Vreelandella piezotolerans: one gene and its partner. The protein of the gene in region 2 interacts with the protein of the main gene of each other region in a pairwise test. Links are inferred from orthologs where the notes say so. Each region holds a gene or a part of one and is shown on either strand. Other genes may lie near its edges.

What was found.
Region 1: the proteins of uvrB (region 2) and uvrA interact in binary tests that used the Escherichia coli proteins (3 or more experiments, as listed by UniProt). The link is inferred for Vreelandella piezotolerans from one-to-one orthologs.

The regions. Positions count from the first base shown.
Region 1 is NZ_CP048602.1:150,638-163,092, forward strand. Bases 6,176-9,574 are described here. They hold uvrA (excinuclease ABC subunit UvrA), read right to left. Parts: upstream 9,226-9,574; coding sequence 6,376-9,225; downstream 6,176-6,375. Other genes in these bases: GYM47_RS00700 (Crp/Fnr family transcriptional regulator), read right to left, coding at 6,176-6,255; GYM47_RS00710 (MFS transporter), read left to right, coding at 9,396-9,574. Also shown: GYM47_RS00680 (sensor domain-containing diguanylate cyclase), read left to right, coding at 1-1,770; GYM47_RS00685 (hypothetical protein), read right to left, coding at 1,767-2,330; GYM47_RS00690 (adenosylcobalamin-dependent ribonucleoside-diphosphate reductase), read left to right, coding at 2,535-4,646; GYM47_RS00695 (ribonucleoside-diphosphate reductase), read left to right, coding at 4,697-5,446; more of GYM47_RS00700, read right to left, coding at 5,518-6,175; more of GYM47_RS00710, read left to right, coding at 9,575-10,775; ssb (single-stranded DNA-binding protein), read left to right, coding at 10,852-11,445; GYM47_RS00720 (sugar nucleotide-binding protein), read left to right, coding at 11,514-12,407; GYM47_RS00725 (lysophospholipid acyltransferase family protein), read left to right, coding at 12,404-12,455. UniProt on the Escherichia coli protein: The UvrABC repair system catalyzes the recognition and processing of DNA lesions. UvrA is an ATPase and a DNA-binding protein. A damage recognition complex composed of 2 UvrA and 2 UvrB subunits scans DNA for abnormalities.
Region 2 is NZ_CP048602.1:1,931,672-1,943,652, reverse strand. The notes cover bases 4,740-7,664. They hold uvrB (excinuclease ABC subunit UvrB), read left to right. Parts: upstream 4,740-5,152; coding sequence 5,153-7,177; downstream 7,178-7,664. Other genes in these bases: GYM47_RS08895 (OsmC family protein), read left to right, coding at 4,740-5,128. In the rest of the region: GYM47_RS08925 (NAD(P)/FAD-dependent oxidoreductase), read left to right, coding at 1-493; GYM47_RS08920 (putative motility protein), read left to right, coding at 596-805; GYM47_RS08915 (peptide chain release factor 3), read left to right, coding at 994-2,583; GYM47_RS08910 (TatD family hydrolase), read left to right, coding at 2,602-3,390; CAF17-like 4Fe-4S cluster assembly/insertion protein YgfZ, read right to left, coding at 3,381-4,337; GYM47_RS08900 (hypothetical protein), read left to right, coding at 4,523-4,720; more of GYM47_RS08895, read left to right, coding at 4,721-4,739; GYM47_RS08880 (fumarate hydratase), read left to right, coding at 8,189-9,694; cls (cardiolipin synthase), read left to right, coding at 9,800-11,218; GYM47_RS08870 (LysR substrate-binding domain-containing protein), read left to right, coding at 11,275-11,981. UniProt on the Escherichia coli protein: The UvrABC repair system catalyzes the recognition and processing of DNA lesions. A damage recognition complex composed of 2 UvrA and 2 UvrB subunits scans DNA for abnormalities.

The DNA of each region.
Region 1 (12,455 bases), 1.8 Mb from region 2 along the record:
ACGCGCCTGCAGGTTCACGCTTATCGCACGCATCGCCACGTGGTGGTCGAAATCGAGCCCCTCAGCCCGCTGGGCAAACGACGCCTGCTGGGGACCGTCAACGAGCGCTTGATGCGTCTAGCCGAAGCGACCCATCAAGAAGAACTGCTGGATTATTTAGTGACCGCCGTGCAACAGCTCACCGGTCATGATCGCGTCTCGGTCTGTCATTTCGACAGCGATTGGCACGGGCTGATCGTCGCCGAAGCGCAAGGCGGGCACCTGCCTGCGCTGCTGGGCCAACGCTTTCCTGCCAGTGACTTTCCGATCACGCTGCGCCGCACCTACGAGCGCCATCCGATCCGTTTGATTCATGACGCCAGCGCCCATGCAGAACCGCCGCTGCCGTGTACGCCAGAGGGCGAGAGCGTCGATTTGCGCCACTGCTTTTTACGTGCCCCCGCGCCGGAGCGTCAGCGCTACTTGCAACGGTTGGGCGTACGCGGTGCGATGAGCCTGGCCATGCAGGGTGACACCGGGCTGTGGGGCTTGCTGTTCTGCCACTCGGCAGCGCCTCATCCGGTGTCGCCGCCAGTCCGCGATGCCGTTCGCACCCTCGTCCAGATGGCGACCCAGCGGCTTTTGCTACTCAGGGCTCGACAAGAGGCCCGCTATCTTCAGCGCGTACAAGATAGTTTGGTGCTCTCGACGAATGCCCGTGTCGAGCCGCAAAGCCCCGTCGAGTTGTTGTCAGCCCAAGCGGAGACATGGTGCTCGCTGTTTCGCGCCCACGGTGTTGCACTGTGGCTGAAAGGCAGCGTTTACGCGGACGGTCATACGCCCGACGCCGCAGTCGTCGCTCAGTTCGTCAAACGGCTCGACAAAGCGCATCGACACAGCGGGCCTTGGTGTACCCGTGGCGTGGCCAGCGAGCCCTTGACCGAATCCCTGAACATGCCAGACCAATGTGGCATTCTGGCCGTGCCGCTGCCCATGAGCGTGGCTCAGCGCGGCTGGCTGATCTTCTTTCGCCCCGAGCAGGTAGAAACGCTTTACTGGGCGATGCAACCGACCTCGGCACCGCTACCCCCGGTGATGGTGGCGCCGTCGGCGGCCTGGTGCGAAGAGGTAGTGGGCAAAAGCGAGGCGTGGCAGCGCGTCGAGCGCCTGGCGGTGATGGACCTGGGAGAAGACCTGACGCTGGCGATCTCCGCTTACGAGATCAGCACGCTGAACATGCATTTAGAGCGTGAGCGTAAGGCGCTTGCCGCTGCTAATCAGCGCTTGGAGCAGCTCGCCCACTTCGATCCGCTCACCCAGGTGTGGAACCGCTACCGTATCGAACAGGCCATCGATGCCGAACTGGTCGCGGCCAAACGGTACGGCGCTGCCTTTGCGCTGCTGCTATTCGATGTGGATCACTTCAAGCAGATCAACGATACCCACGGACACAGCGTGGGCGACGACGTGCTGGTGTCGCTGGCGCGCCTGGTGGAAACCTCGCTACGTGGCTGTGACCACCTGGGCCGCTGGGGCGGCGAAGAGTTCGTGGTGCTCGCCACGCACTCGGACATGGACGCCGCGGTCGGCTTGGCTGAGCGGCTGCGTAGCCTGGTGGCGACACTGCACGTCAGCGGTCTGGATCAGCCCATCACGGTGAGCATCGGTGTCGCCATTTGGCAGCCCGGCGATAGCTGTAAAACGTTGATGGCCCGGGCCGACGCTGCCATGTATCGAGCCAAGCGTAGCGGCCGTAACCGCGTAGAACTCGCCGAAGAGCGCGTGACTTAAGGCGTGCGGGCCGTCTCGGCGGCCGCACTGCACAACGCTTGCATGCGCGAGATGGCCGCATCTGCACCCGCCAGGCTAAAGGTCATGTACCAAGGCTCCCGCTCGTTCTGATCGAAGCCAAGAAAGAGCTGTTCCCCCGACTGCATTTCCTCGATCAGCGTCTCCATATCTTGCAAATAGAAATGGGCATAAAAGCCGTCATCGCCGCGCTCGGTAATGAACTCCGCCATGGTGTCGATGATCGGCTGGTCGTCGATGCGTAGCCGCGTCGGCACGAGGTTCACCGCACGGCTTTCGCCTTGCTGTTGCGCCAGCGTCACTCGCATCTCGAGCCAAGGCAGGTCGCAGACACCCTGGGTCGTGTTCACGCTGAGCGTAGCGTCTGAGTAGCTGTGGGTCTCCACGGCGCGGAAGTGGCGTTCGTCGCCAAGGCTAAGGGCCATCGACTGCCAGTGCCCGTGGGGTTCGGTAGAACTCACGTTGAACGTGGCCGCCAGCGCCGGGTTCGCCAGCAGGAGCGTGGACAACGCGTAGGAAGAGAGTGCGCGAGTGGGGCTCATAGATCGTATCGTCATCGAAAACCCTAAGCCTATAGCGTGTTGAGAATAATCAAAAGGGTAAGGTGCTGTTTTTTCTATATCTAGTGGGTTTGTCTCAAAAAAGCAGCCGATATAGTAGAAAGTCGGGGCTATACTCTCTGGCGATGCCTTGTATCATCGGGCCGTTTTAGCCGCTATTGATCCCTCGTGAAGGAGTTTCGTGACATGAACACCGCAACCAAGGCGATGAAGACATCCAGTGAGGTCCCTCTGCAGGCCCCCTCAAGAGAGATCTGGGATGCCAAATATCGGTTGAAAGATCGCCATGGCCAGCCGGTAGATCAGGATGTCTCGGCGACGTTCGAACGCGTGGCGCGCGCGCTAGCGGCCGTCGAGGGCGAGCACGCTGACGAGTGGCTGCCCAAGTTCCGTTGGGCGTTGGAGAACGGCGCGATTCCCGCCGGCCGTATTCTCTCCAATGCCGGTGCCGACGCCTACAAACCCGCCGTCAGTCTGATCAATTGCACCGTCTCGCGTACCATCCATGACTCCATGCGCGATATTCTCGATTCCGTGGTCGATGCTGGGATGACCTTGAAATCGGGCGCGGGCATTGGCTACGACTTTTCGACGCTGCGACACAAAGGCGCTTTCGTGTTTGGCGCAGGCGCGGGCACCAATGGCCCGCTGGCCTTCATGGATATCTATGACAAGATGTGTTTCACCGTGGCATCCGCCGGGGGACGTCGCGGTGCCCAGATGGGGACCTTCGATGTCGGTCACCCCGACGTGCGGGACTTCATCCAGGCCAAGCGTGAAGCCGGGCGGCTGCGCCAGTTTAACCTTAGCCTGCTGATCACCGACGAGTTCATGGAAGCAGTGAAGCACAACGCCGACTGGCCGCTGGCTTTTCCGCTGCACCCAGGTGAAAAAGAGGACGTTAGTGCTGACGACATCATTTACCGCGACTGGCCGGTGATCGAAGAGGGCTACACGGTGGATGATCAGGGGCGCGTGGCCTGCCGCATTGTCGAAGTGATCAAGGCCCGCGAGCTGTGGGACACGATCATGGCCTCCACCTACGACTACGCCGAGCCAGGCTTCATCTTGATCGATCAGGTCAACCGTATGAACAACAACTGGTTCTGTGAAGATATTCGCGCGACCAACCCCTGTGGTGAACAACCGCTCCCACCAGAAGGGGCCTGTCTACTGGGATCGGTCAACTTGACCAAGTTCGTGATCGAACCGTTTAGCGCCGAGCCGCGCTTCGACTGGGAGCGCTATCGTAACGTCGTGGCGATCTTTACCCGAATGCTCGATAACGTAGTGGAAATCGCCGGACTGCCGCTTCCCCAACAGCAGCGCGAAATCGAAGCCAAGCGCCGCCACGGCATGGGCTTTTTAGGGCTCGGTTCGACACTGACCATGTTGAAGATACCCTACGGTTCTCAGGCATCGCTGACGTTCACTGAGGAAGTGAGTCGTCACCTCGCGTTGGAAGGGTGGAAGCAAGCGCTGGAACTCTCTAAAGAGAAGGGCATGGCGCCGGTGCTCGAAGAGGAGCACACCATCACGCCAAAAATGATGCGCGAGCGCCCACAGCTGGCCAGCGACGGTTACGAGGTCGGTGACAAAGTGCCGGGCCGCATTCTGCATGCCCGCTATAGCCAATACATGGCCAAAGTGGCCGAGCTGGAGCCGGACTTGGTGGCGCAGCTCGCCGAGCACGGCGCGCGGTTCACTCATCACAGCTCGATTGCCCCGACGGGCACCATTTCGCTCTCCATGGGCAACAACGCCTCGAATGGTATCGAGCCGTCGTTCTCACATCGCTATTTCCGCAACATCATTCAGTCCGGCAAAAAGACCAAGGAGCAGGTGGAAGTGGTCTCCTTCGAGCTGGCCGCCTATCGCCACTTCATCGCTGCCGATGCGGTAGAAAGCGATCTGCCGGATTACTTCATCACCGCCGACTCGGTGTCGCCCGAACAGCACGTCGCCGTGCAGGCCGCCGCGCAGCAGTGGGTAGATTCTGCCATTTCTAAAACGGTCAACGTGCCGACCGAGTTCCCGTTCGAGCAGTTCCAAGACCTCTATTTGCAGGCGTATGAGAGCCGTTTGAAAGGCTGCACGACCTTCCGCTTCAATCCAGAAGCGTTTCAAGGGGTGCTGGTGCGGGAAGACGATCTCAAGAACACCACCTACGTCTTCGAACTAGAGAGTGGCGAAACGCTGGAACTGACGGGCGATGAAAAAGTGCTCTATGACGGTGAGGAGCACAACGCGGCCAACCTGTTCGATGCCTTGAAAGAGGGCACTTACGGTAAGTGGTAACCAGCGCACGCGTAGGCTTGAGCAACGGTCAAACATTGGGAGAGAGCGTTATGGCGGTCGAAATCACGTCGAAAATTGTCGGTTACCGAATCAAACAGCCGGAACGGCCTACCCCCGAGCCCGTGTTGGCCGAGGAGGACCCGCTGACGGTCCGTATCCCCTCGCGTCCGGAGGGGACGCTGGAGGCGGTGTCGGAGAAGATCTCCTACGTGGGGGCCGAAGGGCGTAAGAAGGTCTATTTGCTGGTGTCGTTCATGCCGGTGGAGGGGGTGGTCGGTGGTCAGCGCGTGGTGATCGAGCGCCCGGTGGAGTTTTTCTTTCCGTCGGGCCAGCTCTCCAGCGAGCATCAGTGGATCACTGCCACGATGCGTAGCCTGTCGCTAGCGGCGCGGGGCGGCTATGTCACGCAGGCCGTGGCGGATCTTCGCAAGGTGGCCTGGGATAAGGGGTTGGTGCGCTGTGGCATGAATCGCTGGAATAAGCCCATGTTTCACGATTCTGAAGTGGCGGCGATTGCTTGGTCGATTCAGCAGATTCTCTATCGGCGTGGCTTTCTGGATCAGGACGGCCACCAAGTGCCGGTCGAGACGCTGGTTGCCCGCTACGCCCACCGAATGCAGCATGGCCATGCTTGGCAGCCCGAGGAGCGTCCAACTGTCGATGAGGCCTCAGGCGCGCCTGTATCCGCTAGCGGCGCGCCGGCCACCGTGGGCACCTGCCCCGAGTGCCGAGGGGACTTGATCATGATGGATGGCTGTCCTACCTGCTACGCCGGATGCGGCTGGTCCAAGTGTGGCTGACGCGCCCCTTTGCTAAGTGCTGCGCGCTGGGCCAGCGGGCGGCACACGTCGCATCAGCCGTCATCGGAGGATCAACCGTCGAGCAGGGGGCGGACGTTATCGGTCAGGTAGCAGTCATCGAACTCTCCTTCCGTGGCCAGCGCATCCAGGTCGGGAATCGACACGTGGTGGCGGTCGCGGAAGACCAAACCATCCTCGCTGAGCGCGCTGAACGTGCGGCTGACATGCACCGGGCTCAGCCCCAGAATATCGGCCAGCTGCTCTTGGGAGAGCGGGAGACGGAACTGCCCACTAATATCGTCATTGGTTTGGCGTAGGCGCAGGTACATTTCATGGAGGAAGTGGGCCATCTTTTGGCGCGCGCTGCGCCGTGCGAGGTTCACCAACCGTTCGGTGAGCAGCGCCTGCTGACGGCTGCCGATGGCGAACATCACCGAGGTGAGCGGCAGCGACTCACGAAAGAGATCGAGCATCCGTTTATGGGGGAAATGGCAGACCACTCCGTCCGTAATCATGCGCACGTTCTCGAGACGCTGAGAAAACGCAAACTCCCGCAGGCCGATGATGTCCCCAGGGAGGAAAACTTCGAGAATCTGCCGATCACCATTTTCTAGGTGACGGTAAGAGTAAGCCCAGCCGCTGCGCAGCGTGCAAAACTCGTTGGCAGGGGCGCCCATCTCCCATAGTAGCGAACCAGCCTTGATGTCGTCAGGGCTCTCTTCGAGTGAATTGAGCAACTGCTTTTCGTCGTCTGTCAGCGTACAGTAGTGGCTAAAGTGGCGAATAATGCAGCTCTTATCCTGTTCCACGCGTGCTTCTCCTCGTGCAAACCACCTTTGTTAAACGGCGTCGTTACTTACTATAAGCAGTCGTCACGCGGCATGCTCGCTCTTTTGCGTCTCCCGGCGCGTTTGCGCCGGGACGGCCGCTTAAGAGGTGGTTGACGCGCGGTGACCCCGCTCGAGAAGCGGGGCCAAAAAGCGCCCTGTATGCGAGACGTGCTGCTTGGCAAGCTGCTCCGGGGTGCCTTCGGCAATGATTTGTCCGCCACCCGAGCCGCCTTCCGGGCCCAGGTCGATTAGCCAGTCAGCGGTCTTGATCACATCCAGATTGTGCTCGATCACCACGATGGTATTGCCGTGATCGCGCAGGCGATGCAAGACCGTGAGCAGTTGGCGAATATCCTCGAAATGCAGTCCCGTGGTGGGCTCATCCAGAATATAGAGCGTTTTCCCGGTGTCGCGCTTGGCGAGTTCGCGGGCGAGCTTCACTCGCTGGGCTTCACCGCCAGAGAGGGTGGTCGCGCTCTGGCCCAAGCGAATGTACGAAAGCCCAACGTCCATCAGCGTTTGTAGGCGGCGGGCGATGGCAGGCACTGGGCTGAAAAATGCCAGGGCGTCCTCCACGGTCATCTCCAGCACTTCGTGGATGGTTTTACCCTTGTAATGAATATCCAGCGTTTCGCGATTATAGCGCTTCCCTTTGCACACGTCGCAAGGCACGTAGATATCCGGCAGAAAGTGCATCTCGACCTTGATCATGCCTTCGCCCTGGCACGCCTCGCAGCGCCCACCTTTGACGTTGAAGCTGAAGCGGCCCGGTTTGTAGCCCCGTGAACGTGCCTCTTGGGTGCCCGCAAACAGCTCACGAATGGGCGTGAAAATGCCGGTGTAGGTGGCCGGATTAGAGCGCGGCGTGCGACCAATCGGACTCTGGTCGATATCGATCACTTTATCGAGCTGATCGAGGCCCTCGACCTTCTCATATGGCGCGGGAGTGAGCGTGGTGGCACGGTTGAGCTCGCGGGCCGCAATCGGCATCAGGGTGCCGTTGATCAGCGTCGACTTGCCCGAACCGGATACTCCGGTGACGGCAATGAAGAGCCCGAGCGGCAGGCTGAGGGTGACGTTTTGCAGATTATTGCCAGTCGCGCCGTGTACCACTAGCTGCTTATCGGGATTGCCGGGAATGCGATAGGGCGGCACGGCAATTTCGCGGGTGCCAGAGAGATATTGACCGGTCAGTGAGTGAGGGTTGTCCATCACCTGCTGAGGCGTGCCTTGGGCGACGATTTCACCGCCGTGCACCCCGGCACCGGGGCCAATGTCCAGCACATGGTCCGCCGCGCGAATGGCGTCCTCGTCGTGTTCGACCACGATCACGGTGTTGCCCAGGTCGCGCAGCCGCTCCAGGGTTTTCAACAGGCGATCGTTATCCCGCTGGTGCAGGCCGATGGAGGGCTCGTCCAGGATGTACATGACGCCTACCAGCCCCGCGCCGATCTGGCTGGCCAGACGAATGCGCTGGGCTTCGCCGCCCGAGAGGGTGTCGGCGCTGCGCTCCAGGTTCAGGTAGTCCAGGCCCACGTTGACCAAGAACTCCAGGCGCGCGTGGATCTCGTTGACGATCTTGGCGGCGATCTCGCCTTTACGACCGGGTAAGTCGAGCTCGGCAAAGTAGTTCCACGCCTCGCCAATCGGCAGGTGGACGATATCGGCAATGTTGTGTTCGTCCACGTAGACATGACGCGACTCTTTGCGTAGCCGCGAGCCGCCGCAGGTCGTACACGGCTGGACGGCGATATACTTGGCGAGATCGTCGCGCACCATGTTGGACTCGGTTTCGCGATAGCGGCGCTGCATATTGGGCAAGACACCCTCGAACGCATGTTCCCGAGTGACTTTGCGGCCGCGATCCCCCACGTACACGAACGGAATTTGCTCATTACCGCTGCCGTTGAGAATGATGTCGCGCTCGTGTCGCGCTAAGTCCTGCCAGGGCGTTTCCAGCTCGAAGCGGTAGTGCTTGGCCAGTGCTTGTAACTGGGTGAAGTAATAAATGTTGCGCCGATCCCACCCTTTAATGACGCCTTCCGCCAGAGAGAGCTCCGGGTGGCTGATGAGCTTGTCGGGGTCGAAGTATTGTTGAACGCCCAAGCCATCGCAGGTCGGGCAGGCCCCCGCCGGGTTGTTGAAAGAGAACATGCGCGGCTCGAGTTCGGAGAGCGAGTAGCCACACACCGGACAGGCAAAGCGCGATGAAAAGGCGAGATCCTCCTGCTCGCCATCCATGAAGTGAATCATCGCCGTGCCGTCGGCCAGGTTCAGCGCCGTCTCGAACGACTCTGCCAGCCGCTGGGCAATGTCGTCGCGTACTTTGAAGCGGTCGACCACCACGCTGATATCGTGTTTTTTACGCTTATCCAACGGTGCGATGTCGTCGAGTTCGAGCACTTGACCGTCGATCTGCACCCGCACGAACCCCTGGGCACGCAGCTCGCTGAGCAATTGTAAATGCTCGCCTTTGCGACCCTTCACCACTGGGGCCAGCAGCATTAGCTTGGTGCCTTCGGCGAGATTCATGACTTGGTCGACCATTTGCGAGATGGTCTGGGCTTCTAGGTCTTCCCCGTGCTCGGGGCAGCGCGGTGTGCCGGCGCGGGCAAACAGCAGGCGCAGGTAGTCGTAAATTTCGGTGATCGTACCGACCGTCGAGCGAGGGTTATGCGAGGTGGACTTCTGCTCGATGGAAATGGCCGGAGAGAGTCCCTCGATGTGATCCACATCGGGTTTTTCCATCATCGACAGGAACTGTCGCGCGTAGGTGGAAAGCGACTCCACGTAGCGACGCTGCCCCTCCGCGTAGAGCGTATCGAACGCCAGCGATGACTTGCCGGAGCCGGAGAGCCCGGTAATGACAATCAGTTTGTCACGGGGCAGCTCCACATCGATCTGCTTGAGGTTGTGGGTGCGGGCACCCCTGACCAGAATGCTGTCCATCAACACCTCGAATCGCGTGGCAAAAGCGTAATTATACGTTTGCTGTACCCTTCCCGGCAAAACTGTCTCTGCTGTCGCCACCGCGCTGGCGTTTCCAGCGTGGTGACAAAGCGCTAGAATGGTCGGTTATCTCAGGCCGTTCTGGCCCATCCACCATACACAAGGGCACTATGCGCAAGGTTTCCGCACTGCTGCTGGCCGCTGAACGCCGTGCAATCAGCGGCTTGGCTGGCCTTTACGCGTCTCGTATGCTGGGACTCTTCATGGTTCTGCCGGTACTCGCGCTCTATGCTGATACGTTGGCAGGTGCAACGCCGCTGCTCGTGGGGGTCGCGTTAGGCATCTATGGCCTTACCCAGGCGTCGCTGCAAATTCCGTTTGGCCTGCTCTCTGATCGTATCGGGCGCAAGCGAGTGATTGCCATGGGGCTTGTGATTTTCGCCGTCGGTAGTGTGATCGCTGCAATGGCGGATACGATTGTCGGCGTGATCGCCGGGCGCGCGCTGCAGGGCGGTGGCGCCGTGGCGGCGGCCATCATGGCGCTACTGGCCGATCAAACCCGCGAGCAGGTTCGCACTGCCGCCATGGCCACCATCGGTCTTTCGATCGGCGTGTCGTTTGCCATTGCCATGGTGCTTGGTCCCTGGCTGGCCGCCTGGGCCGGTCTCTCCGGCGTGTTTTGGTTTACCGCCCTGTTGACGCTGGTGGGACTGGTGGTGCTATGGCGCTGGGTGCCGCCCGCTCCGCGCCGGTTGCGCCACCGCGACGTTGGGCTGGATCGCAAACAGTTCAAGAGCGTGATGACTCGACCCGATTTGTGGCGACTGGATCTATCGATTTTTGCGCTGCATTTGGTACTGATGGCCATTTTCGTCGCCATTCCGTTTCGCTTGCTCAATGCAGGCGTAGCAGCGGAGTACCATGGGCTTGCCTATCTCGGCATCATGGCACTGTCATTCGTCGCCATGGTGCCGCTGGTCATCGTCGCGGAAAAACGTCAGCGGATGAAGCTGATGTGCCTGCTGGCCATTGGGGCCATTGCCTTGAGCCTGGCGAGCCTGGGGATGCCGCTCTCGCAAGGACGTTGGCTGTTCGTTTGGTTGTTCGTGTTTTTCACCGGATTTAATTTGCTGGAGGCGACGCTGCCCTCCATGCTCAGTAAGCTGGCCCCAGCGGGTGCCAAGGGGACGGCCATGGGGGTGTACTCCACCAGCCAGTTTTTAGGCGCCTTTTTAGGCGGCACGCTGGGCGGCTTGTTAGCCAACGTTTGGGGGTTGAACGCCGTCTTCATAGGCTGTGCCTTGTTGGCGCTAGGGTGGTGGACGGCCATGTGGCGTATGCCGTCGCCGCCGCCGCTCTCGAGTGAAGTGATGGCGCTGCACGAAACGCAGCCCGATGCGATGAACCTGTTGATGGAGCATCTTGCCGACGTGGTCGGCGTAGAAGATGTGATGGTCGTGCCAGAAGAGCGTTTGGTCTACTTGAAGGTCAATCGCGACGCATTGGACCAGGCGGCGTTGTCGAGACTGATGTCGCCGCCACGAACCTAATGACTCACCGCTGGCTTAGCTGTGACCAGCTGTCAGTGACCGCTAATGTACACGATGAATGATGAGGAGCGACCTTATGGCGCGCGGGATTAATAAAGTTATTTTGATTGGCAACTTAGGCCAGGATCCGGAAGTCCGTTTCACTCCCTCCGGTACCGCGGTGGCGAACCTGAACCTGGCCACCTCTGATACCTGGATGGATCGTCAAAGCGGCCAGCGTCAGGAGCGCACCGAATGGCATCGCGTGGTGCTGTTCAACAAAACGGCCGAAATTGCCCAGCAGTACCTGAAAAAGGGCTCGAAAGTCTATATCGAAGGCCGCCTGCAAACGCGCAAATGGCAGGATCAAAATGGCCAGGACCGCTACAGTACGGAGATCGTCGCCAACGACATGCAGATGCTCGATGGCCGCAGCGGTGACTACCAGGGCGGCGGTGCGCCGCAAGGTGGCTATGCCCAGCAGGCACCTGCTCAGCAGGCCCCGCCGCAGCAGAACTATGGCCAAAACTATGGTCAGCAGCAGCCACCCCAACAAGGCGGTTACCCCAATCAAGGCGCTCCGCAGCGCTCTGCGCCGCCCCAGCAGCCTGCGCCTAACCAGCAGAACAACAGCTACGGTGCGCCTGATCCGGGCAATTTCGACGACTTCGACGACGAAATTCCGTTCTAACGCTGGCAGGCGTTCGTCACCGCATGACGCACGAGTTTACGTTCTTGGGTTGAGGAAGAGGGTCTGTCTTGAAGCTGCTGATACTGGATGCCGGGCACTGCTTGAGTTTAGCATTGGCTCGGGAAGCGAGCCGGCGCACCGATACCGAGCTGGTAATCGAACAGGGCCTCGCCGTTTCGGCGAGCCAGCTGCAGGCCATCGCGCCCGATGCGGTGATCATTCCGCCGCTGGCGCATCCGCTGAGCATGACCCCTGCCGAGGTAAAAGCCCATGCGGACGCCGTGGAGCGCTGCGTGGATGCGTGTCAAACCCAAGGAGTGGCGCTGGTCTGGTGCGTGTCCGATCAGCTTTACGAAGAGGGATTCGATATCCCCATCGATGAGCACGTCGTGCCCGCCCCACGCGACGAGTGTTTGCGCCGCCTCGTCCAGACCGGCGACCGCATTCGCGCCGACTACCACCGACACCTGATCGTGCGCTTGGGGCCCCTGTTCGCGCTGGAAGGCAGTCACGCTTGGCTGAATGAAATCATTGATAGCTTGGTGACCGGGCAGGCGGTTCGGGCCGCCGAGGATGTCGTCTGTTGCCCAACATCGGCCGATGCAGTGGCGATGGCGCTCATCGGCATGCTGCAGCAGCAGGCCTGCGGGGCCGACGCTTGGGGGGCCTACCATTTGGCAGGGACGGAGCCGGTCAGTGCGTTCACCTTTACCTCGATGGTGCGCACGCAATTGGCGACGCACCTGGAGGGCCGAGGTGAGACGGTCGCGCTAGGTGAGGTGCAAGCACTGAACCATCACCACGATGCTAAATTACGCCGCGTATTGAACTGTCGCCGCGTGCTGGATGTGTTTGGCGTTCATCAAAAGCCATGGCGGCTGGAAGTTGGACGCATGCTGGATGCTTGGTGTCTCACCCGCGACCAGCAGCCCGATGACGTTGGGACAGGAGAGTCAGTTTGATCAATGTGGGTCGCAGCCTGCTGTTTTATGTAGGTTATTTCACTGCCA
Region 2 (11,981 bases):
CTTGGGGCCGTGGGCGGGCCAGTGGATGAAGCCGCTGGGCTACCATTTCCCAACGTTCGTAAAGCGCGGCTACCACATGCACTATGCGACTCAGCCAGAAGCGAAGCTGAATTACTGGTTGATGGATGCCGAAGTTGGTTATTTGCTGGCACCTATGAATGCGGGAGTGCGCTTGACCACTGGCGCGGAGCTGGACCGTCTTGAATCCCCTGCCGATGAAGAGCAGTTGGGCGCTGCTGAGAAAGTCGCGCGCTCGATCTTTCCACTTGGGGAACGCAAGGACAGTGCGGCATGGAAAGGGGCTCGTCCATGCCTGCCGGACATGAAACCCGTCATTGGCCCAGCACCGCGCCATCCCGGCCTTTGGCTTGCGTTTGGCCATGGCCACCAAGGATTTACTCTGGGACCTGCGACTGGCCAATTACTAGCGGATATGATGGAAAATAAACCAACGGCCATCGATATGAGCCCCTTCCGTGCGGATCGCTTTTAAACGCCTTGTCGCACGTCTTTACATAATCACGCGGGAGAAACATGGCTCCGTCGGTTTGGGTTTGCTAGGCTATGAATGTCATCTATAGGAGCGAGGTGTAGTATGGATGTAGCTGCAAGTAATGCCGTCAGCACAGCGCTGTACATGAATCAGGCGCAAACCGCTGAGCAAGCGCAAATGCAAATGTTCCGCGAGGCTCTGGACGTTCAAGCTGAGCAAATCACTGAAGTGTTGGCCTCTGCTGACACCGGTGCTCAGCCGAACCTTGCTCAAGAGGGTAGCGTGGGCACCCAAGTGAATACCTACGCCTAACGCTTGCTCTTGTTGAGTGCTTGCCTCAATAGACCCAAACGCCGACACTGTCGGCGTTTTTTTGTGCACTGGACGTTACTCACGTGGTGGTATGCCGTTGTAGGCGACTTGCGTTACCATAGGCCTATTGCGTCGAGGATTTGGCGCCAAGTTTTAAGTCATCACGTTGCACCTTCTTAGAGAACTCCATGTCTGACGCCCAAATAGCGCGCGAAGCCGAGCTGCGCCGTACTTTTGCGATTATTTCGCACCCTGACGCCGGCAAAACCACGATCACAGAAAAGATGCTGCTGTTCGGGAATGCCATTCAGCTGGCGGGGTCGGTGAAAAGTAAACGTAATGATCGCCACGCAACGTCCGACTGGATGAAGATGGAGCAGGAGCGCGGTATTTCGGTCACTACCTCCGTGATGCAGTTTCCTTACGGCGGCCGTATCGTCAATCTGCTTGATACGCCGGGTCACGAGGATTTCTCCGAAGATACCTATCGTACCCTGACAGCGGTGGATTCTGCGCTGATGGTCATCGACGGCGCGAAAGGCGTCGAAGATCGCACGATCAAGTTGATGGAAGTATGTCGTTTGCGCACGACGCCCATTCTGACGTTCATCAATAAAATGGATCGCGATATACGCGATCCCATCGAAGTCATGGATGAGGTCGAAACGGTCCTCAATATTCAGTGTGCGCCGATGACGTGGCCGATCGGGATGGGGCGCCATTTCAAAGGGGTGTATCACCTCTACAATGATGTCATCCATCTTTACACGCAAGGGCAAGGCAACCGTATTCCTGAGGATAAGCGAATTGAGGGATTGGATAACCCTGAGGTAGACGCGATCCTGGGCGAGGAGCAAGCCGAAGAGCTTCGCATGGAGGTCGATTTGGTGCGCGGCGCGTCTCACGAATTCGACTTAGAAGCCTATCGTCGTGGTGAACTAACGCCGGTCTATTTTGGTACCGCCATGGGTAACTTTGGCGTGCGTGAAATGTTGGATGGCTTCGTTGAGCATGCGCCATCACCACAACCTCGCGAGACCGATACCCGCGAAGTGACCGCGAAAGACGAGCGATTCACTGGTTTCGTCTTCAAAATTCAAGCCAATATGGATCCGAATCATCGTGACCGCATTGCGTTTCTGCGCGTCTGTTCGGGTAAGTATGAAAAGAACATGAAAATGCGCCATGTGCGCATTGGTAAAGACGTCAAGATCGCCGATGCCCTGACGTTCATGGCCTCGGACCGCTCTCAGGTAGAGGAGGCGTGGCCTGGCGATATCATCGGCTTACATAACCACGGCACGATTCAGATTGGCGATACGTTCACCGTCGGTGAAGATATGCGCTTTACGGGGATCCCTCATTTCGCTCCTGAGCTTTTCAAGCGGGTTCGCCTAAAGGATCCTCTCAAGATGAAAGCGCTGCAAAAAGGCCTGCAGCAGCTCTCTGAAGAGGGCGCTACGCAGGTATTCATGCCGATGGACAACAACGACCTGATTCTGGGGGCCGTGGGTACGCTTCAGTTCGATGTGGTCGCCCACCGTTTGAAAGAGGAGTACAAGGTCGACTGCCTTTACGAGGGCGTCAATGTGCAAACCGCACGCTGGGTCTATTGTGACGACGCGAAAATGCTCGAAGAGTTCAAGCGTAAGGCAAGCGCCAACTTGGCTATCGACGGTGGTGGCTATCTAACCTACATCGCGCCGACGCGGGTCAACCTGCAAATGACCCAGGAGCGCTGGCCAGACATTCGTTTCCAGCCAACCCGCGAGCATTAATATCCGCAAGGGGGATAGATGCTGATAGACGCCCACTGTCATTTGGACGTTGCGGAGTTCGAGACGGACCGTGATGCCGTCATCGCCGCTGCGAAGGCCGTGGGCGTCTGCCGCTTCATCGTGCCTGCGACGGTGCGGCAGCGTTGGCCGCATGTGCTGGCGCTCGGCGAGCGTGACGATGTCCGCATCTGTCTCGGGCTTCATCCTTACTTCATTGAGCACCATCACCCAGATGATTTGACGGCTCTCGAGGCGCTGGTCACCCAGCAGCTCGAGGGGGCGCCTAAGGACCGGCCGGTGGCGATTGGTGAGTGCGGTATCGATGGTCGTTTTATTGATAGTCTGGACGCTCAGTGGCACTACTTCGATGCCCAGCTTTCTATCGCCAAGCGAAGCCGTCTACCGGTCGTGGTTCACTGCGTCAAGGCCAATGACAAAGTCAGTCAGCGGTTGCGCCAACAAGCGTTGCCAAGGGCAGGGCTCGTTCATGCCTTTTCTGGCTCCTACGAACAGGCCGCCAAGTTTTTGGATATGGGCTACATGCTGGGATTGGGGGGGGCGGTGACCTATGAGCGTGCTCAAAAGTTACGCCGCGTAGTGACAAAATTGCCTGATGATGGGTTCGTGCTGGAAACCGATAGCCCCGATATGCCGTTAAGTGGCTACCAAGGCCAGCGCAACGAACCTTCGCACGTGGCGCAGGTGGCGAAGGTAGTGGCAGAGTTGAGAAAACAGCGCTTCGCAACCGTGGCGGCATTGAGCAGTGCCAACGCCGCCCGGCTGTTTGCATTAGACGATCAGTTCTGAGCAAGCTGAGCGGCTATCTGCTCAGGGTCCAAGCGCTCGATCGGATAGGGAAGCGCCTGCAAGGTAAGAGGTGTTGTCTGCCAATAGACGGTCACGCCGTCTTCCATCACCTTGGTATTCATTACGGCCAGAAGCTCGATGTGCTGATCATCGCTGGTTGCACTGCTGACGACTTCGCCTAACGATTTACCGCTCTCATCCATTAGGGTGGCACCCAGCTCGGGCAGCGAGGCAGTGTGCGCGCGGGCGTGCACGAGGCGCTTCTTGACTTGGCCGCGGAAATGGGCGCGGGCAACGACCTCCTGGCCGGTATAGCACCCTTTCTTGAAACTAATCCCGCCCAACGCTTCCCAATTCAGCATTTGTGGTAGGAACTGGTCCTGCTGAGCGGCCGTGAGCCACGCCAGTCCGCTACGGATATCTGACAGCTTCCAGGCGTTGAGCAATGCCTCGCTGTCTGTCAAGAGATTTTGAGGCTCTTCTTCGAACATGAATAGCCAACGAGGAGACCCTGGGAGGCGTAGCACCGTGCCAGACGTGCTAGTGGCGTGGGTGTAGGGCTGCTTTGGCAACGTCACGCCCAGACAATAGGCCAAGTTTTCGGCTGACTCACTGGCGCCTGCGAAAATGATGTTTTGTGCCACTGATAACTCCGCTTTGTAAAAAGCGGCAAATTTGTTCAGGTGTTTGGCCAGATCATTCGCCAGAGAGGCGTCGAGAATCAGCCGATAATGATTCATCTCGAGCCTACACAGCTGTCCGTTGGCCAACATGCGGCCCTTTGGGGTACAAAAACAGGTAAGCGGCGCAAACGAGCCGTTTGCCAATCCCACTTGCGCGCTGGTTTGACCTTGCAAGAATTTCTCCGCATCGGCCCCTTTGATATCCAGTGCAGCATATTGATCCAAACGTACGGCACTAGAGGGCGGCGTCTTCTCCATGGTCATGGTCGCTCCTGAACATTGTGGGTAAGCATCGTCGATCTTTATCAAAATGTGGGCAGACTTGTTGGATTGCAAGGCCTTGACGGCATGCTAGACTCTTCATTCTGTATCAGGTTTGCATAGGTAATGGTCGTTGCCGGTTACCACGACGCAACCTAGGCAAACACTTTTCCTCAAAAGGACGTTTCATGGCAGTTCAATCATTGAGTTTTCAGGGTGTTACCACCGCAGAACAAGTCAACAAAATTACCACCGCTCTGATGATGTTGGATGGCGTCGATAGCGCTGAAGTGGGGCGCTATGGTGCAGAAGTGGAGGGGCGCGCGAAACGAGACGCTCTCATCAAGGCCATTGAAAAACTCAACCTGCGCATCAAGGTATCGTAAATGCATCTGCCTATCGTGGTGATCAGTGAACGAAATATCGCCTTTCGTCAGCGCGTCGAGGTCAACGGCATGGATGACCTCTTCGCGGACGTGCCTACGGTGGTAGGAGGAGATGAAAGCGCTCCAGATCCCCATGACTATTTTGATATTGCGCTGGGAACCTGCAAGGCGATCACGGTCCAAATGTACGCCAAACGTAAGCAGTGGCCGTTGGAAGGGGTGACCGTCACAGTGCAGCGCGATGACAGCGGCGAACGCCAAGGTCACTACAAGCTGGACGTGACGTTAGAGCTTCATGGCATCAGCGTTCCAGAGCAACGCGCTAAACTGGAGGAGATAAGCCATCGCTGCCCGATCCAACGCCTGATGACCCAGGCGACGATCGAGATAGCCACCCACACCGTGTAGGCCCATTCACCAATAGGAGCAAAGATGAGCAAGGAATTTCGTCTGCAGTCAAAATTTCAGCCTGCGGGCGATCAGCCTGCGGCCATCCGCGGGTTGATTAGCGGTTTGGAATCCGGGCTTGCCCATCAGACGCTGCTTGGTGTCACCGGTTCGGGTAAAACCTTCACTATGGCCAACGTGGTTCAGCAGTTGCAACGACCCACGATCGTCATGGCGCCCAACAAAACGCTAGCAGCCCAGCTTTACGGGGAGTTCAAGTCGTTCTTTCCTGATAACGCCGTCGAGTACTTCGTTTCGTATTACGACTACTACCAGCCAGAGGCCTACGTGCCTTCTTCAGATACGTTCATCGAGAAAGACGCTTCGATCAATGACCATATCGAGCAGATGCGCTTGTCCGCTACTAAAGCCCTGTTAGAGCGTCGGGATGCGCTGATCGTCGTTTCCGTATCGGCGATCTATGGTTTGGGGGACCCCGATCAGTACTTGAAGATGCGTCTTCATTTTACACGCGGTGAACTGATCGATCAGCGTGCGTTTTTGCGCCGTTTGGCCGAGCTTCAGTACACCCGTAATGATATGGATTTCCGTCGCGGTACCTACCGCGTGCGGGGCGATGTCATCGATATTTTTCCAGCGGACTCGGACGAAGAGGCGGTGCGCGTCGAGCTGTTCGACGACGAAATCGACTCTATTCGTTTGTTTGACCCGCTGACCGGCGATGTTCGTGGTCAAGTACCTCGCATGACGATCTACCCGAAGTCCCACTACGTGACGCCCCGAGAAACCATTCTTGAAGCTATCGACGCCATCAAAGCCGAGCTCAAAGAGCGCTTGGAGTGGCTGCGTCATCACGAGCGTCTGGTAGAGGCTCAGCGGCTAGAGCAGCGAACGCTCTACGACATCGAGATGATGCTCGAATTGGGCTACTGCAACGGGATTGAAAACTACTCGCGCTACCTCTCAGGCCGTGCTCCTGGCGAGCCGCCTCCCACGTTTTTCGACTACTTGCCGGATGATGCGCTGCTGTTTATCGACGAGTCACACGTCAGCGTGCCTCAAGTGGGAGGGATGTACAAAGGCGACCGTTCGCGTAAAGAAACGCTGGTGGAGTATGGATTTCGCTTGCCGTCCGCGTTGGATAACCGGCCGATGAAGTTCGAGGAGTGGGAGTCGATCTCACCCCAAACGATTTTCGTGTCGGCGACACCTGGGCCTTACGAGGCCGAGCACGCAGGTCAAATCGTCGAGCAGGTCGTGCGACCAACGGGCTTGTTGGATCCGCAGATCGAAGTGCGCCCGGCCAGTTCGCAGGTGGACGACCTGCTGTCGGAGATTGGCTTACGTAACGCCGTTGGCGAGCGCGTGCTGGTGACAACGCTGACCAAGCGCATGGCGGAAGACCTGACGGATTACCTCGACGAGCACGATATCCGGGTGCGCTACCTGCACTCCGATATCGATACGGTCGAGCGTGTCGAGATCATCCGAGACCTGCGGCTGGGTAAGTTCGATGTCCTGGTGGGTATCAACCTGCTTCGGGAAGGGTTGGACATTCCTGAGGTATCGCTGGTCGCCATTTTGGATGCCGACAAAGAAGGCTTCCTGCGCGCTGAACGCTCGTTGATCCAAACCATTGGTCGTGCCGCACGCAATGCCAACGGCAAGGCGATTCTGTACGGTGATCGAATCACCGATTCCATGCGTAAAGCGATCGATGAGACCGAGCGACGCCGTGCCAAACAGATGGCGCATAATGAAAAGCATGGTATTACGCCCACAACGGTCACGCGCTCCGTGGCGGACATCCTCGAAGCGGCCCAAACGCCGGGTAAAAAGGGCAATCGCCGTAAGGGTAGCGAGCGTAAAGTGGCTGAGCCATCAGGCGGATACGATGTGGCGTCCATGAACCAGCAGGAGCTTCTGGCCGCCATCAGCAAGATCGAAGATGCCATGTTCGAAGCAGCGCAAAACCTGGAGTTCGAAGAGGCTGCCCGGCTCCGCGACCAGCTGCATCAAATGAAAGAAAAACAGCTGGCGCTAGGATAACCGATGCCCGAAGGTCCCGAGATCCGCCGAGCGGCGGATCGCATTGAAAAGCAGATTGGTGGAAAAATTCTCGAGGATGCCTGGTTCGCCTTTCCCGAGCTTGCCAGTCAAGCCAGCTCGCTGATCGGTGTCAGGGTGTCGGCAGTGGACTCGTGGGGAAAAGCCATGCTGATTCGGTTTGCCGACCGTCGTGTGCTTTACTCGCACAACCAGCTTTATGGCGTATGGAAACTGCATGCTGACGACAAGCCACCCAATACGTCGCGCTCCTTACGAGTTCGTTTGGTGGCGGAAGGGCGTGCTGCCAGTTTATACAGTGCTTCTGACGTTTCGCTTTGGGAAGAGGACAGGCTGGCGCATCATCCGTTTTTATCCCGTTTAGGACCTGACTTGCTGAGCCAGCAAGTCAGTGCTGCCGACGTAGAGCAACGTCTTTTGTTACCGGCGTTTAGGCGCAGAAGTTTGGGAGCACTACTGCTCGACCAGGGGCTGGTCGCCGGCCTGGGTAACTACTTACGTTCTGAGATTCTGTTTTTTTTCCCAGTTGCATCCCAAGCAGCGTCCTTGTGACCTCACGAGTGAGCAGCTAGCGGTGTTGTCGTCGCGCATCATCGATATTACCCGCACGGCTTACCGAACAGCAGGTGTCACCAATCAGGACGCGTGGATCGAACAAGCCGTTGCCTCTGGTGAGTCTCGCCGCCAATGGCGGTTCAGCGTGTTCGAGCGTGCCGGATTATCGTGCCACCGCTGTGGTTATGTGATTGAGCGTACGACAATAGGGTCACGGCGACTCTATTGGTGCCCTCGGTGTCAGCCACCTCCTTCGCCGTAAATTTTATACCGTTATCTCAATTTTGATGATTCATAATCCTACCAAAGAGCTAAGTGAACAAAGCGCGTAGCCCACTGGATTGGCTGCCGCCTTGGGCCTCAATACGGTATACTTCCCGCACACTTAGACGGCCGCCAAGGCTGCAGCCTAGACGTTAACCGAGGAGCTGTTAATCCATGACCGTGATTCGCCAGGACGACGTGATCCAAAGCGTTGCCGATGCTCTGCAGTACATCTCTTACTACCATCCCAAAGATTTCATTGACGCCATGGCGGCGGCCTACGAGCGGGAAGAGAACCCGGCAGCCAAAGATGCCATCGCACAGATTTTGATCAATTCCCGCATGTGCGCTACGGGTCACCGCCCGATTTGCCAAGACACCGGCATCGTGACGGTCTTCGTACATGTGGGCATGAACGTCACATGGGACGCCGAGATGAGCCTTGACGACATGGTCAACGAAGGCGTGCGTCGTGCATACCAGTTGCCGGATAACGTATTGCGAGCCTCGGTTCTGGCCGATCCGGACGGCAAGCGTCAAAACACCAAAGACAACACGCCCGCCATCATCCACCATAAAATCGTGCCGGGCGATAAAGTCGACATCCATGTGGCCGCGAAGGGAGGCGGTAGCGAAGCAAAATCGAAATTCGCCATGCTTAACCCTTCCGACAGCGTAGTCGATTGGGTAATGGAGCAGCTTCCCAAAATGGGGGCGGGCTGGTGCCCACCGGGCATGCTGGGTATTGGGATTGGTGGCACCGCTGAAAAAGCGATGGAGATTGCCAAAGAAGCGCTGCTCGACCCTATCGATATCCAAGAACTACAGGCTCGCGGTGCCAGCAACCGTGCCGAAGAGCTGCGTCTCGAGCTATTCGACAAGGTGAACAAGAGTGGTATCGGCGCGCAGGGGCTGGGGGGCTTGACCACCGTGCTGGATATCAAAGTCAAAGATTACCCCACCCACGCGGCGAACAAGCCAGTGGCGATCATTCCCAACTGTGCCGCTACCCGCCACGCCCATTTCACGCTGGACGGATCCGGCCCTGTGGCCTTACCGGCGCCTAAGCTCGAAGACTGGCCGGAAATTACCCGTGAAGCGGGCGACAACGTGAAGCGTGTCAATCTGGATACCGTCACCCCCGAGGAAGTGAAAACCTGGCAGCCTGGCGACACGCTGTTATTGAACGGTAAACTGCTCACGGGCCGTGATGCGGCTCACAAGCGCATGGTCGATATGATCGCCAAAGGCGAGCCGCTGCCTGTCGATATGAAAGGTCGTTTCATCTACTACGTTGGGCCGGTCGATCCGGTGGGTGACGAGGTGGTCGGCCCGGCTGGCCCTACGACGGCGACGCGAATGGACAAATTTACCCGTACGATGTTGGAGGAGACGGGGCTATTGGGCATGGTGGGTAAGGCCGAGCGTGGTCAAGCTGCCATCGAGGCGATTCGTGATAACCAAGCCGTCTATCTCATGGCGGTGGGTGGCTCTGCCTACTTAGTGGCGCAGGCCATCAAGAAATCGCGGGTCGTAGGGTTCGAGGACCTAGGAATGGAAGCCATCTACGAATTCGAAGTGGAAGACATGCCCGTTACCGTTGCGGTGGATAGCCAAGGCACATCGGTGCACCAGACCGGTCCGGCCAAATGGAAAGAGATCATTGCTGAAAAAGCGTGATAGGCTGATGCAATAGACGTTGTATCACGACAGGAGCCCCGTTTTAGCGGGGCTCCTGTGTATGGAGCGACGTCGTGAGACCTAACGGATGTTGAGGAATAGCCCATGACCTCTTGGTTGCTAGGGACAGGGATTATGTTGATTCACGTGCTGGGTATGATCTCGGCCGTGATGGCTCTGATGTCGAGTCGCACGTCACAAGGTGCAGTCGCGTGGATCATTTCATTACTGACGTTTCCCTACGCCGCAGTCCCTGCCTACTGGCTATTTGGTCGTCCACGTTTTTATGGTTATGTGACCGCAAGAGGCGCTCGCGATTCGGTACTGCGCCGGGTGCTCGTACGTTATAGGCATAACGTAAAACCTCACGTTGCACACTCTAACAATACCGACATACAGGCCGTCGAGCAGTTGGCCATGATGCCGTTGACGAAGGGCAATAGCACCAAGCTTTTGATCGATGGCAAAGCAACGTTCGAGAGTTTGTTCCAAGGTATCGAACAAGCGCAGGACTACCTGCTCATCCAGTTCTTCATCGTCCGTGACGACGAGTTGGGTCGACAGCTCCTTCGACAATTGAGCGCGGCGGCCAAGCGAGGAGTGCGCGTCTATTTTCTGTATGACGAAATTGGCAGCCGTAAACTCAACGACAGCTACTTTAACGAGTTGAGAGAAAGCGGCGTCGAAGTATCGCCATTCCGTTCGTCACGCGGACTCAAACACCGTTTCCAGCTCAATTTCCGAAACCATCGCAAGATTGCTGTAGTAGATGGTAAGCAAGGGTGGATTGGCGGCTTCAATGTGGGGAACGAGTATCTAGGTAAGAGCGCCAAACATGGCCCTTGGCGAGATACCCATTTAAACGTGCAAGGCCCTTGCGTGTTGGGATTACAAGAAGCCTTTTGGGAAGATTGGCACTGGGCAACGGGAGACGTCATTACCTTGAACTGGCATGCAGAGTGCCACCCACAGCAAGATCAGCAAGTAGTCATCGTGCCTTCTGGCCCAGCCGACAAGCAGGATACCGCAGGGTTACTCGTACAGCAGCTGATTCATAGTGCCAATCACCGCTTTTGGGTTACAAGTCCCTATTTCGTACCCGATCAAGGCGTACAAGACTCGCTACGACTAGCCGCCATGCGTGGTGTTGATGTACGTGTGATGATTCCAGAACGGCCAGATCATTTACTGGTGTTTCTTTCCGCCTTTTCGTTTTTGCCTGACATGTTAAGGGCAGGCGTAAAAATATACCGTTATCAACCTGGGTTCTTGCACCAAAAGATCATGCTCATCGATGACTCTTCAGCAACAGTCGGCACAGTGAACTTAGATAATCGTTCGTTTCGGCTAAATTTTGAGATTACGGCATTCGTGCCAAGTGCTGATTTTGCTGCCGATGTGGCCACCATGTTAGAAGCCGATTTTGCAAGGTGTCGCCGTGTAACGCTCGATGAAGTGAGCCAGCGACCTATGTGGAAAAAGGTCGTTTCTCGCGCTGCTTATTTAATGGCCCCCGTGCAATAGAGTCTCAGCGTCACCAACGGACGAAACTCTCAACGAACAAACAATAGGAGACATGGGTGAACCTAGAAACAAAATGGCTGGAAGACTTTGTCGCCCTTGCAAACACTCGGAGTTTTTCAGCCTCTGCCCGACAGCGCCATGTCACCCAGCCCGCGTTCAGTCGGCGTATCAGGGCCTTGGAGCAGGCCGTTGGCGTCACCCTGGTGGATCGATCCACCACCCCCATTGGGTTGACCTCGGAAGGGCAACTCTTTTTGGTGACTGCACGCAATTTAGTCGAACAGCTTAATGAATCGTTGAGTCATTTACGCGGCTTGTCGATTGCCAACGAAGCGCTGGACATCGTCGCGGCGCATTCGCTCGCGCTGAGTTTCTACCCCCCCTGGATCTCAAGACTGCAAAAAGGACTGGGGGAGTTGCCGACGCGCTTGGTCGCCATGAATGTCGGTGAAGCCATTCATGTGCTTCGCGAGGGTAACTGCGACCTGATGCTGGCCTACTACGACCCTTTCGCGACGATGCAGTTAGATGCAGAGGTCTTTCCATCATTCTCCATCGGTAAGGTCAAGATGTTGCCCGTCTCGCTACCTGATACGCAGGGTAAGCCGCTATTTTCGCTGCAGCGTGATAGCTCGATTCCGTATTTGGCTTATACCCAAGGGGCCTTTCTAGGCCGCAGCGTGCGCATGCTGCTGAAAAATGACCCATTACGAATGAAACTTCGAACCGTTTATGAGACGGCGATGGCCGAAGGTTTGAAGGG